Regions from separate parts of the Streptomyces thermoviolaceus genome, predicted to be linked through region 1. Evidence: riboswitches for the same ligand, from Rfam matches in the RefSeq annotation. Region 1 holds a riboswitch; the other holds the start of a gene.

The links. Region 1 has a riboswitch for cyclic di-AMP ahead of OG899_RS05650 (M23 family metallopeptidase). Riboswitches for the same ligand answer to the same signal wherever they lie in the genome.
Positions count from the first base shown of each region.
Region 2: another riboswitch for cyclic di-AMP. It lies ahead of OG899_RS16075 (transglycosylase family protein); the one in region 1 lies ahead of OG899_RS05650 (M23 family metallopeptidase).

Region 1 is NZ_CP109280.1:1,279,141-1,284,589, forward strand. Features, by position in the region: gene OG899_RS05635 (GNAT family N-acetyltransferase) at 1-203, opposite strand, end outside; gene OG899_RS05640 (HPr family phosphocarrier protein) at 380-664, shown strand; gene OG899_RS05645 (GntR family transcriptional regulator) at 1,000-1,671, opposite strand; gene OG899_RS05650 (M23 family metallopeptidase) at 1,970-2,728, opposite strand; cyclic di-AMP (ydaO/yuaA leader) riboswitch at 2,741-2,901, opposite strand; gene OG899_RS05655 (pitrilysin family protein) at 3,127-4,515, opposite strand; gene OG899_RS05660 (pitrilysin family protein) at 4,512-5,449, opposite strand, start outside.
Region 2 is NZ_CP109280.1:3,654,732-3,660,180, reverse strand. Features, by position in the region: gene OG899_RS16085 (septum formation initiator family protein) at 1-15, opposite strand, end outside; gene eno (phosphopyruvate hydratase) at 200-1,480, opposite strand; gene OG899_RS16075 (transglycosylase family protein) at 1,825-2,532, opposite strand; cyclic di-AMP (ydaO/yuaA leader) riboswitch at 2,537-2,701, opposite strand; gene OG899_RS16070 (transglycosylase family protein) at 2,878-3,993, opposite strand; gene OG899_RS16065 (cytochrome P450) at 4,173-5,449, opposite strand, start outside.

The sequences.
Region 1 (5,449 bases):
TGGACGTCCTTCGCGGACAGGCGCGGGTAGGGCGCGAAGAAGCGGTAGTACTTCGACTCGTCGGAGACCTGTTCGTAGAAGCTGACCAGACGGTCGGCGTCCTCCTCGGTGATGGGGCGGATCCGCGCGGTGCCACCGTCGCGCAGCACCACGTCCGCCTCCCAGTGGGCGGGATACTCGTGCCGGTCCGAGGAGGTCTGCATGGGCCCCAGAGTACGGCTGGCGCACAGCAACGACGCGATGCAGTCTGTGAACACACCGGACCAGGCCGTGGTCCGGACCGGGCCCGGATGCGGAACAGCTCACACCGCTCCGCACCGGGGCGCACTTCGTGCGACACTGGTCTAGACAACTCGCCACACCGGAAGGGCAGCATCACATGGCTGAGCGTCGCGTCAACGTCGGTTGGGCCGAGGGACTCCACGCCCGCCCCGCCTCCATCTTCGTCCGGGCCGCGACGGCCGCCGGCGTCCCCGTGACGATCGCCAAGGCCGCCGACGGAAAGCCCGTGAACGCGGCTTCCATGCTGGCCGTCCTGAGCCTGGGCGCGCAGGGCGGCGAGGAGATCGTCCTGGCCTCCGACGCCGAGGGTGCGGACATCGTGCTGGACCGTCTGGCGAAGCTGGTGGCCGAGGGGCTCGAGGAACTGCCCGAGACGGTCTGAATTCCCGGCACGGGTTTGCGGGCAGGGCGGTTCGGCGCATCGCCCGCAGGACGAACGGAAAGCGGCCGCGTCGCCCCTTCGGGGCGGCGCGGTTCTGCATTTCCCGGTATTCCCGGGAGAAGAGAGAAAAGGGCAGCAGGCGGGCGCACCGCAGCGAATTCTCCGTTCCTTTTTTCTACGGCACGTGTGTTAATGGGAGGGGCGCGGAATGTTGACGGCAGGTTGCGAAGTCCTCACAGCGCCCACGGCGACCGGCCCGCGGACACCCGGCGGTGCACGATCGGCGAGCAAGCCGTCCGGGACGGTGGGTGCCGTCCTTGGCGGTACGCCGTCCCTCAGCGGCGGGCCGTCCTGACGCCGGCGTCCGGGCCGGCCGGGGCGCCGGGCTCGCGCAGGCGGTGCCGGGAGACGGCACGCTGGACGTGCAGCGCCGCGATGGCCCGGGCGCGCTCGCTGTCGCCGCGCCGCACCGCGTCCACGACGGCCGCGTGCTCGGCCCACGAGGCCACGGGGTCGGCCGGGGCGGCCACCTGGTAGATCCACGCGATCTTCAGCCGGAGCCGGGTGAGCGCGGTGATGAGCGCGGGGCTGCCGCTGGCCTGGACGAGCGTCTCGTGGAACCAGGCGCCCAGCGCGCGCAGTTCCTCGCCGGCGCCGCGCTCGGCCCGCTCCCGGCCCAGCCTGACCAGGCCGCGCAGCACCTTCAGATGCGACTCGGTGCGCCGCTGGGCGGCTCGCGCGGCGCCCAGGGGTTCCAGCAGCAGGCGCATCTCCAACAGGTCGGCGGCCTCCTGCTCGGTGGGTTCCGCCACGCAGGCGCCGGCGTGCCGGCGGGTCACGACGAAGCCCTCGGCCTCCAGGGTGCGCAGGGCCTCGCGCACGGGGACGCGGGAGACGCCGTAGCGGCGGGCGAGGACGTCCTCCGTGAGCCGGCTGCCGCGCGGGTGGACCCCGGCGACGATGTCGTCCCGGATCGCCGTGCACACCGAATGCGCCGGAATGCGCATGACCGACCTCCGCCTGCATACCGTCGTCATTTCCGCCTCGCGCCGTGCGAGGCGCGCGAGTTCACTGAACTCTGGGGCCGACTCTAAGGCAGGAAACCGTTATTTGCGGCGGGGAACTGTTTTTCATGGGCGGGTTTTGGACAACGCGCCCGCGGCGCGCGTACGGAACGGAGAAAAGCCCCGGCGCGCGGTTGCGGCCGGGGCTTTTCCGTGGGAGCCGGGGCGTTCGCGCGGCGTCGAGGCCGTTCGGGCGTCAGGACCGTTCCGGCGCCGAAGCCGTTCGCCGCGCCGGTGCGCGTCAGACGTCCACGCCGTGCTGGCGGAGGTAGGCGACGGGGTCGATGTCGGAGCCGTAGTCGGGGCCGGTGCGCACCTCGAAGTGCAGGTGCGGTCCGGTGACGTTGCCGGTCGCGCCGGACAGGCCGATCTGCTGGCCGGGGACGACCTGCTCGCCCACCGAGACGTTGATGAACGACAGGTGGCCGTACTGGGTGTAGTGACCGTCGGCCATCCGGATCACGATCTGGTTGCCGTACGCGCCGCCCCAGCCGGTCTGGACGACGGTGCCGGAGCCGACGGCATGCACCGGGGTGCCGGTGGCGGCGTGGAAGTCGATGCCGGTGTGGGTGCCGGAGGACCACAGGGAGCCGCCGCTGTGGTAGCCGGTGGAGACGGAGGAGCCGAAGACCGGCGCCACGAAGGTGTCGAGCAGCTTGCGCTCGGCCTCCCGGGCGGCGCGCTCGGCGGCCTCCCGTTCCCGCTTCGCCAGCTCGGCGGCCGCCTTCCGGGCCTCCTGCTCGGCCCGCTTGCGGTCGGCCGCCTCGCGCTGGGCGACGGCCTGTGCGTCGATCTTGTCCGCGAGGGCGTCGGTCAGGGAGATCACCGGGCTGAGGCCGGTCTCCTCGGCGGCCGGACCGTCGGAGGCGAAGGCCGGCGAGGCGGCCAGGGTGCCGACGACGCCGGTGGTGGTCAGGGCCGCGACGCCGGCGGCGCGGGCGGTGGTGCGGTGGATCGACCCGGGACGGCGGTGCTTGCCGGTGGCGCGCGTGAACGCCATGCAGACGCTGGTCCTTTCCTTCCCTGTCGCCTGCCGGGTTAGCTGACGGGTTCGGAGCAGGAAGGTCTCCTACGGTCACCCGCGCGGCCTTGTGCGGGCGTCCGATTCACCCCGGGACATGGGTCCCCGGCTCCCCTGGCTCGCGCCGTACGGGGACTCGGCGATGGCTGTCCGGTGCCGCGGGTGCGGCGTGAAGCCCGACGAACAGCCGGAGAGACGCTAAAGGGGGCGCACGTCAATTCCCAAACCGAAGCGGGAGTTTGTAGCACAGACCACAGGGCAGAAAGGCAGCCTCCGGCGCATTTGGGACACCACGGGGCCCTGGTGACCGTCCGGTCACCAGGGCCCCGCCGGCTCGGTGGTCCGCTAGGGCGTCACGTATGCCGTCACCGATGCCGTCACTCGGCCGGGACGACGGTGACCGGGCCGATGCCCAGGGCGGCCACGGGTTCCTCGATCTGCGCCGCGTCACCGACGAGGACCGTCACCAGGCGGTCCACCGGGAAGGCGCTGACCACGGCCGCGGTGGCCTCCACCGTGCCGGTGACGGCGAGCTGCTGGTACAGCGTGGCCTGGTAGTCGTCCGGCAGATGCTGTTCGACCTGGTCGGCGAGGGTGCTCGCCACGGCGGCCGCCGTCTCGTACTTCAGCGGTGCCACCCCGACGAGGTTCTGCACGGCGTTGTCCCGCTCGGCGTCGGTCAGGCCCTCGGCGGCCAGGGTGCGCAGCACGGTGAACAGGTCGTCCAGGGCGGGCCCGGTGTTCGGGGTGTCGACGGAGCCGCTGATCGCGAGCATCGCGGCGCCCGATCCGTCCGGCGCGGACCGCAGCACCTGGCCGAAGGCCCGCACCCCGTAGGTGTAGCCCTTCTCCTCGCGCAGCACCCGGTCGAGGCGGGAGGTGAGGGTGCCGCCCAGGCAGTAGGTGCCGAGCACCTGGGCGGGCCACACGCTGGAGTGCCGGTCCGGTCCGATGCGGCCGATGAGCAGCTGGGTCTGCACGGCCCCGGGACGGTCCACGATGACCACGCGGCCGGTGTCGTCGGCGGTCACCGGGGGCACCGGGCGCGGCGTGGCGGGCGCGCCGGTCCAGGCGCCCAGGGTGTCGCCGAGCACCGCGTCCAGGTCGATGCCGGTCAGGTCGCCGACCACCACGACCGTGGCGGTGGAGGGGCGCACATGGCGGTTGTAGAAGGCGCGGACGGCGGCCGCGTCGATCGCGGCGACGGTCTCCTCGGTGCCCTGCCGCGGCCGGGACATGCGCGAGTCGGCCGGGAACAGCTCCTTGGACAGTTCCTTGGCGGCGCGGCGGGAGGGGTTGGCCAGCTCGTGCGGGATCTCGTCGAGCCGGTTGCGCACCAGGCGCTCGATCTCGGACTCGGCGAACGCGGGGGACCGCAGCGCGTCGGCGAGCAGGCCGAGGCCCTTGGCGAGGCGGGAGGCGGGGACCTCCAGGCTGAGGCGGACGCCGGGGTGGTCGGCGTGCGTGTCCAAGGTGGCGCCGGCGCGCTCCAGCTCGGCCGCGTACTCCTCCGCTGAGAGTCGGTCGGTGCCCTCGGAGAAGGCCCGCGCCATGATCGTTGCGACGCCGTCCAGACCGGCCGGCTCGGCGTCCAGCGGGGCGTCCAGCAGCACCTCGACGGCGACGACCTGCTGGCCGGGGCGGTGGCAGCGCAGCACGGTCAGGCCGTTGTCCAGGGTGCCGCGCTCGGGGGCGGGGAACGCCCACGGCTTGGCCTCGCCCGCCTGGGGCCGCGGGTGGAACTCCATCGTGGCGAGCTCGGTCACTTCGCCGTCTCCTCGCTGTCGTCGGCGGCCGCGGCGTCCGCGTCCGGGGTGTCGTCCTGGGTGTCGGCGGTGGGCTCGTAGACGAGCACCGCGCGGTTGTCGGGGCGCAGGCGGGCCTTGGCGATCTCCTGGACCTCCTCGGGGGTGACCTCGAGGACGCGCTGGACGGCGGTCAGGGCCAGCTGCGGGTCGCCGAACAGGACGGCGAAGCGGCACAGTTCGTCGGCGCGGCCGGCGACCGTGCCGAGCCGGTCCAGCCACTCGCGCTCCAGCTGGGCCTGCGCGCGCTCCATCTCCTCGGCGGTCGGGCCCTCCTCGGCGAACCGGGCCAGCTCCTCGTCGATGGCGGCCTCGATGACGGGGACCTCGACGTCGCCGGAGGTCTTCACGTCCAGCCAGCCCAGGGAGGGCGCGCCGGCCAGCCGCAGCAGGCCGAAGCCGGCGGCGACGGCGGTGCGGTCGCGGCGCACCAGGCGGTTGTAGAGCCGGGAGGACTCGCCGCCGCCGAGGACGGTCAGCGCCAGGTCGGCCGCGTCGCAGGCACGGGTGCCGTCGTGCGGCAGCCGGTAGGCGGCCATCAGGGCGCGGGCGGGCACGTCCTCCTCGACGACCTCCCGCAGCTGCTCGCCGATGATGTCGGGCAGCGTGCCGTCGCGGGGCTCGGGCTTGCCGTCGTGGGCGGGGATGGAGCCGAAGTACTTCTCGATCCAGGCGAGGGTCTGCTCGGGGTCGATGTCGCCGACCACGGAGAGCACCGCGTTGTTCGGCGCGTAGTAGGTGCGGAAGAACTCGCGGGCGTCCTCCAGGGTGGCCGCGTCCAGGTCCGCCATCGACCCGATGGGGGTGTGGTGGTAGGGGTGGCCCTCCGGGTAGGCGAGCGCGGTCAGCTTCTCGAAGGCGGTGCCGTAGGGGACGTTGTCGTAGCGCTGACGGC
Region 2 (5,449 bases), 2.4 Mb from region 1:
GTCCTTGACGGCCATCTGGCTTCCGCCTCCCCTTGCCTGCTGCCGGCGTCCTTCATACACGCGTACGTCCCCGGACACGGTACGGGACCGGGTACGGGGACGTACGCACGACGGGCGAAGCACGGCCCGCGCGGCGCCGGCCGGGCGGCGCCGGCCGGGCGGCGTCAGGCCGTGCTCGCGGTGCGGTGCGGGGTGCGGTTCAGCCCTTGAAGCGCGGGAAGGCGCTGCGGCCCGCGTACACCGCGGCGTCGTCGAGGATCTCCTCGATGCGCAGCAGCTGGTTGTACTTGGCGACGCGCTCGGAGCGGGCCGGGGCGCCGGTCTTGATCTGACCGCAGTTGGTGGCGACGGCCAGGTCGGCGATGGTGACGTCCTCGGTCTCGCCGGAGCGGTGGGACATCATGCACTTGTAGCCGTTGCGCTGGGCCAGCTCGACGGCGTCGAGGGTCTCGGTCAGCGAACCGATCTGGTTGACCTTGACCAGCAGGGCGTTGCCGGCGCCCTCCTCGATGCCCTTCTGCAGGCGCTCGGGGTTGGTGACGAACAGGTCGTCACCGACGAGCTGGACCTTGTCGCCGAGCTGGGCGGTGATGGCCTTCCAGCCCTCCCAGTCCTCCTCGCTCAGCGGGTCCTCGATGGAGACCAGCGGGTAGGCCTCGACCAGCTCGGCGTAGTACGCCGTCATCTCCTCGGCGGTGCGCTCCTTGCCCTCGAAGACGTAGCGGCCGTCCTTGTAGAACTCGGTGGCGGCCACGTCCAGGGCCAGGGCGATCTGCTCGCCGGGGGTGTAGCCGGCCTCCTTGATGGCCTCCAGGATGAGGTCCAGGGCGGCCCGGTTGGACTCCAGGTTCGGGGCGAAGCCGCCCTCGTCGCCCAGGCCGGTGGACAGGCCCTTGGACTTCAGCACCTTCTTCAGCGTGTGGTAGACCTCGGCGCCCCAGCGCAGGGCCTCGGAGAAGGACTCGGCACCGATCGGCGCGATCATGAACTCCTGGATGTCCACGTTGGAGTCCGCGTGCGCGCCGCCGTTGAGGATGTTCATCATCGGCACCGGCAGCAGGTGCGCGTTCGGGCCGCCCAGGTAGCGGAAGAGCGGCAGGTCGGAGGCCTCGGCGGCGGCGTGGGCGACGGCCAGGGAGACACCGAGGATGGCGTTGGCGCCCAGCGAGCCCTTGTTGTCGGTGGCGTCCAGGTCGAACATGGCCTGGTCGATCAGGCGCTGCTCGGTGGCGTCGTAGCCGACCAGCTCGGGGCCGATCTGCTCGATCACGGCGAGGACGGCCTTCTCCACGCCCTTGCCCTGGTAGCGGCCCGGGTCACCGTCGCGCAGCTCGATGGCCTCGAAGGCGCCGGTGGAGGCGCCGGACGGAACGGCGGCACGCCCCGTGCTGCCGTCGTCGAGGCCGACCTCGACCTCGACCGTGGGGTTGCCTCGGGAGTCCAGGATTTCCCGGGCTACGACGACGTCGATGGACGGCACGAGCATCTCCTTCGTGGATGTGACGCTGGAAGTGCGGGGCTGGTGAGCCTTGCGACTAGAGCCTAACCGTCCAGGGGTGCGGGTCGGCCGACCGACCGTCCCTCGGACAGAGTGACAGTACACATTGTTCCGCTTCGGAACAAAGGGTCGGGCGTCGACGGGTACGAAGGATCGCCGGGTCCGGGAGAGCACCGATCCCGGGGATCGCCGGCCCTGTGCGCCGGCGCTCGCCTCCCTCCCGGCCTTCCTCCCGTCCTTCCTCGCCCCGCACGACCCCGCCCCGGCGCGTACGGGGGAACACGCGCCGGGGCGGGGAGCCGCGGGGACGGGGGCGGGGCCGCTGCCTACTTCAGGTGCAGCTGCTGCCCCGGGTAGATGAGGTCGGCGTCCTCGACGATGTCACGGTTCAGCTCGAACAGCTTCTGCCAGCCGCCGCTGACGTGGTGGGCGACGGCGATGGAGCTGAGAGTGTCGCCGGGGACCACCGTGTACTCGCCGTCGCCCTTGGCCACATGCCGGCCGCTCGGGGTGGTGACGGTCTTCTCCGGAGCGGTGCGGGTGGCCGAACGGTCGGCGTGCTGCTGCTCGGTGGACCGGGTCGTGGTGGTGCTCTTCTGGGAGCTGCCGGAGCCGCTGGTGCCGCCGGCCGGGGAGGACGGCGCGGTGGAGCCGGTGTAGGCGGCGTTCGACAGGCCCTTGCCGCACACCGGCCAGGCACCCTTGCCCTGACCCGCGAGGACCTTTTCGGCGACGGCTATCTGCTGGGCCTTGGTGGCCAGGTCGGCGCGCGGGGCGTAGGCCGTGCCGCCGTAGGCGGCCCAGGTGGACTGGGCGAACTGCAGGCCGCCGTAGTAGCCGTTGCCGGTGTTGATGGACCAGTTGCCGCCGGACTCGCACTGGGCGACGGCGTCCCACTCGGAGGCGGTGGCGGCGGAGGCGTTGCCCGCCGCCAGCAGCGGGCCGGCGACGGCCGCGCCGGCGACGCCGGCGAGCGCGACGGCACGGGTGGCCTTGGACGGACGACGGTGCTTGCCCTTGCCGGAAAACAGCATGGAAGGATCCCCTCACCGACGCCTGCGAGGTGAGCTGTCGGGTTCGGGCCGGTCGAGTTGCCCGGCCGTGCCCGGAAGAAGGCACGGCTTCACCCCCAGCCGCTCCGTCGACGACACGGTGCGGCACTTACCTTGGGTCCCCCGCTCCTGCCTGCGGCGCGCGATGCGACGACTGTTCCCGGGCGGCCGCCGGCAGGATTCGGCGTGCGGCAGCCGGGAGCCCGCGGTGGCGAGCGGACATGACCGTAGACAGCCGGTGGGCGGAATTTCAAAGACGATCCAGGCCTTTGAGACTCATCCCACACTTTCGCCGAACGCGGCAATCGGTGCGAAACACCCCATCAACTAGTGCCCGACGTGAGCGTTCTGACCCGGTACATCCAGCTGCTGACCGGCGACGATGTAGTCCGGGTCGGCGCCGACGGTGCTCTTGTTCGCGGCGTACAGCGCCTGCCACCCGCCGTGGACGTCGAAGGAGTCGGCGATGGACGACAGGGAGTCGCCAGAACGGACCGTGTACGTGCCGCCGGTGACACCGCGGGAGGCATGCCGCCCCGTCGCGGCTTCCCGGGCGCGGGCGTCGCTCTCGTCCGCGCTCGGGCCGCGGTGTCGGCCGGAGCCCAGTGCGCCGGTGTCCACCAGGGCGGAGGCGCCGACGACTTGACCGGAGCCGTCCCACTCGTCCCGGTCGGGAGCGGTAGGTGTCGCAGAGGGAGCACCGGGCACGGTTGCTCCGTTTCCTGCCGATGTGCCGGGTGTGGCCGGGTTGCCCGTCTCGCCGGGGGAGGGCGTGGCGGAGTCCGAACCGGCGCGCCCCGGGGACGTATCGGTGGAGGTGTGCTCCGAAGGGGAGGAAGCGGGCGGAGCGGACGGGGAGTCCGGGTCCTGAGTCGAGGAGTTCGACGGGCCGGGGTCGCTCACGCCCGGGTCGTCCGTCCCGGCGGACGGCGTCGCCGCGTCGGAGGAGTCGGCGGAAGAGGACTCTCCGTCGCGGTCGCCGGAGTGCGAGGAGCGGGATCCGGCGGCAAGGTCCGTGTCACCGGAGGTGCTGCCGCCCACACCGGTGTCCACCTTCGCCGCACCCGAGCCCCGGGTCAGCCCGGCCAGCAGCGCACAGGTGCGCCAGGCGCCGGGACCGCGGTGGGCGAGGATCTTCTCGGCCACGGCGATCTGCTGGGACCGGCTGGCCTGGTCGGGGCTGGGGGCGTAGGCGAGTCCGCCGTACTGCTCCCAGTCGTCCTGGGACAGCTGGAGGCCGCCGAAGTAGCCGTTGCCGGTGTCGGCGCTCCAGGAGCCGCCGCTCTCGCACTCCGCCACCCTGTCCCAGGTGGTGCCGTCGGCGGCGTTCGCGGCGGAGGCCCCGATCAGCGGGAGCGCGATGGCGGATCCGGTGACGCCGGCGGTGACGAGCAGGGCGGGAGCCTGCCGGGGGCGTCGGTGACGACCGTTCCCGGAGAGCATGCAGCAACCTTTCACCCGACAACAGGGAACGCGCGGCGGGATGTGCTCGGCGCCACGCCGATGCGTGAACGTAAGCCATCCGAACGCTCATCACAAGTTCATGCCGCAGAGATCACATGAACATCACATAGTTGAGGCTCCGTCACATTCCGCAGTGTCAGCCCGCCCGCGGCCCGGCCTCATGCACGGGCGGTGAAGCGGACGGGAAGAGTCCGCAGGCCACGCATGATGAGGCCGCCGCGCCAGCGCAGCTCGGCCGGGTCCGCGTCCAGCTCCAGGTCCGGCAGCCGGGTCAGCAGGGTGGCGAGCGCCGTCTGCCCCTCCAGACGGGCCAGCGGGGCACCCAGGCAGTAGTGGATGCCGTGCCCGTACCCCAGGTGCTGATTGTCGCGCCGGGCCAGGTCCAGGGTGTCCGGGTCGGCGAACCGCTCCGGGTCCCGGTCGGCGGCGGCGAGGACGACGAGCACCGGATCGCCGGGGGCGATCTCCTGCCCGCCGATGGTCAGCGGCTCGGTGGCGAAACGCCAGGTCGCCATCTCGACGGGGCCGTCGAAGCGCAGCAGCTCCTCCACGCCGGTCTGCAGCAGCTCCCGCTCCCCCGCGGCCAGCGACCGCTGCAGGCGCGCACGCTGTCCGGGGTGGGTGAGCAGGGCGAACGTGCCGTTGCCGATGAGGTTGACGGTGGTCTCGAAACCGGCGAACAGCAGGATGAACGCCATCGCGGCGGCCTCGTTCTCGGTGAGGTGCTCGCCGTGGTCGGAGGCGCGGATCAGGCCGGAGATCAGGTCCTCGCCCGGGGCGGGCTCGGCGGGCAGCGCCTGGCGCTTCTTGTGGATCAGTTCGGCGAGGTAGGCGCGCATCATCTTCACCGACCGGGCGACGCCGCCGCGCGGGCCCTTGCCGTGCCGGATCATCATGCCCGCCCAGTCCCGGAAGTCGTCCTGGTCCTCGCGGGGCACGCCCAGCATGTCGCAGATGGCGTAGATGGGCAGCGGGAAGGCGAACTCGTGGATGAGGTCGGCGGTGCCGCGCCCGGCGAAGGCGTCGATGAGGCCGTCGGCGAGTTCCTGCACGCGCGGCGCGAACTCGGCGACCCGGCGGGGCGTGAACGCCTTGCTGACCAGGCGGCGCAGCCGGGTGTGGTCCGGCGGGTCGATGTTGAGCAGGTGGGTCATCAGCTCGGCCTTGCGCTCGCCGGGGATGCCGGTCTTGCCCTTGGCGTGCGCGGGCTCGTCGTGATGCTCCGGGTTCTTGCTCAGGCGTGCATCGGCCAGGGCCTGGCGGGCGTCGGCGTAGCGGGTGACCAGCCAGGCATCGACACCGCTGGGCAGCCGGGTGCGGCGCACCGGGGCGTGCTCGCGCAGCCAGGCGTACGCCGGGTACGGATTGCTGGCGAATTCCCAGGTGAACAGGGCGGGCGCGGTGTCGTCGGGGGTCTCGGCAGGGGGCTGGTCGT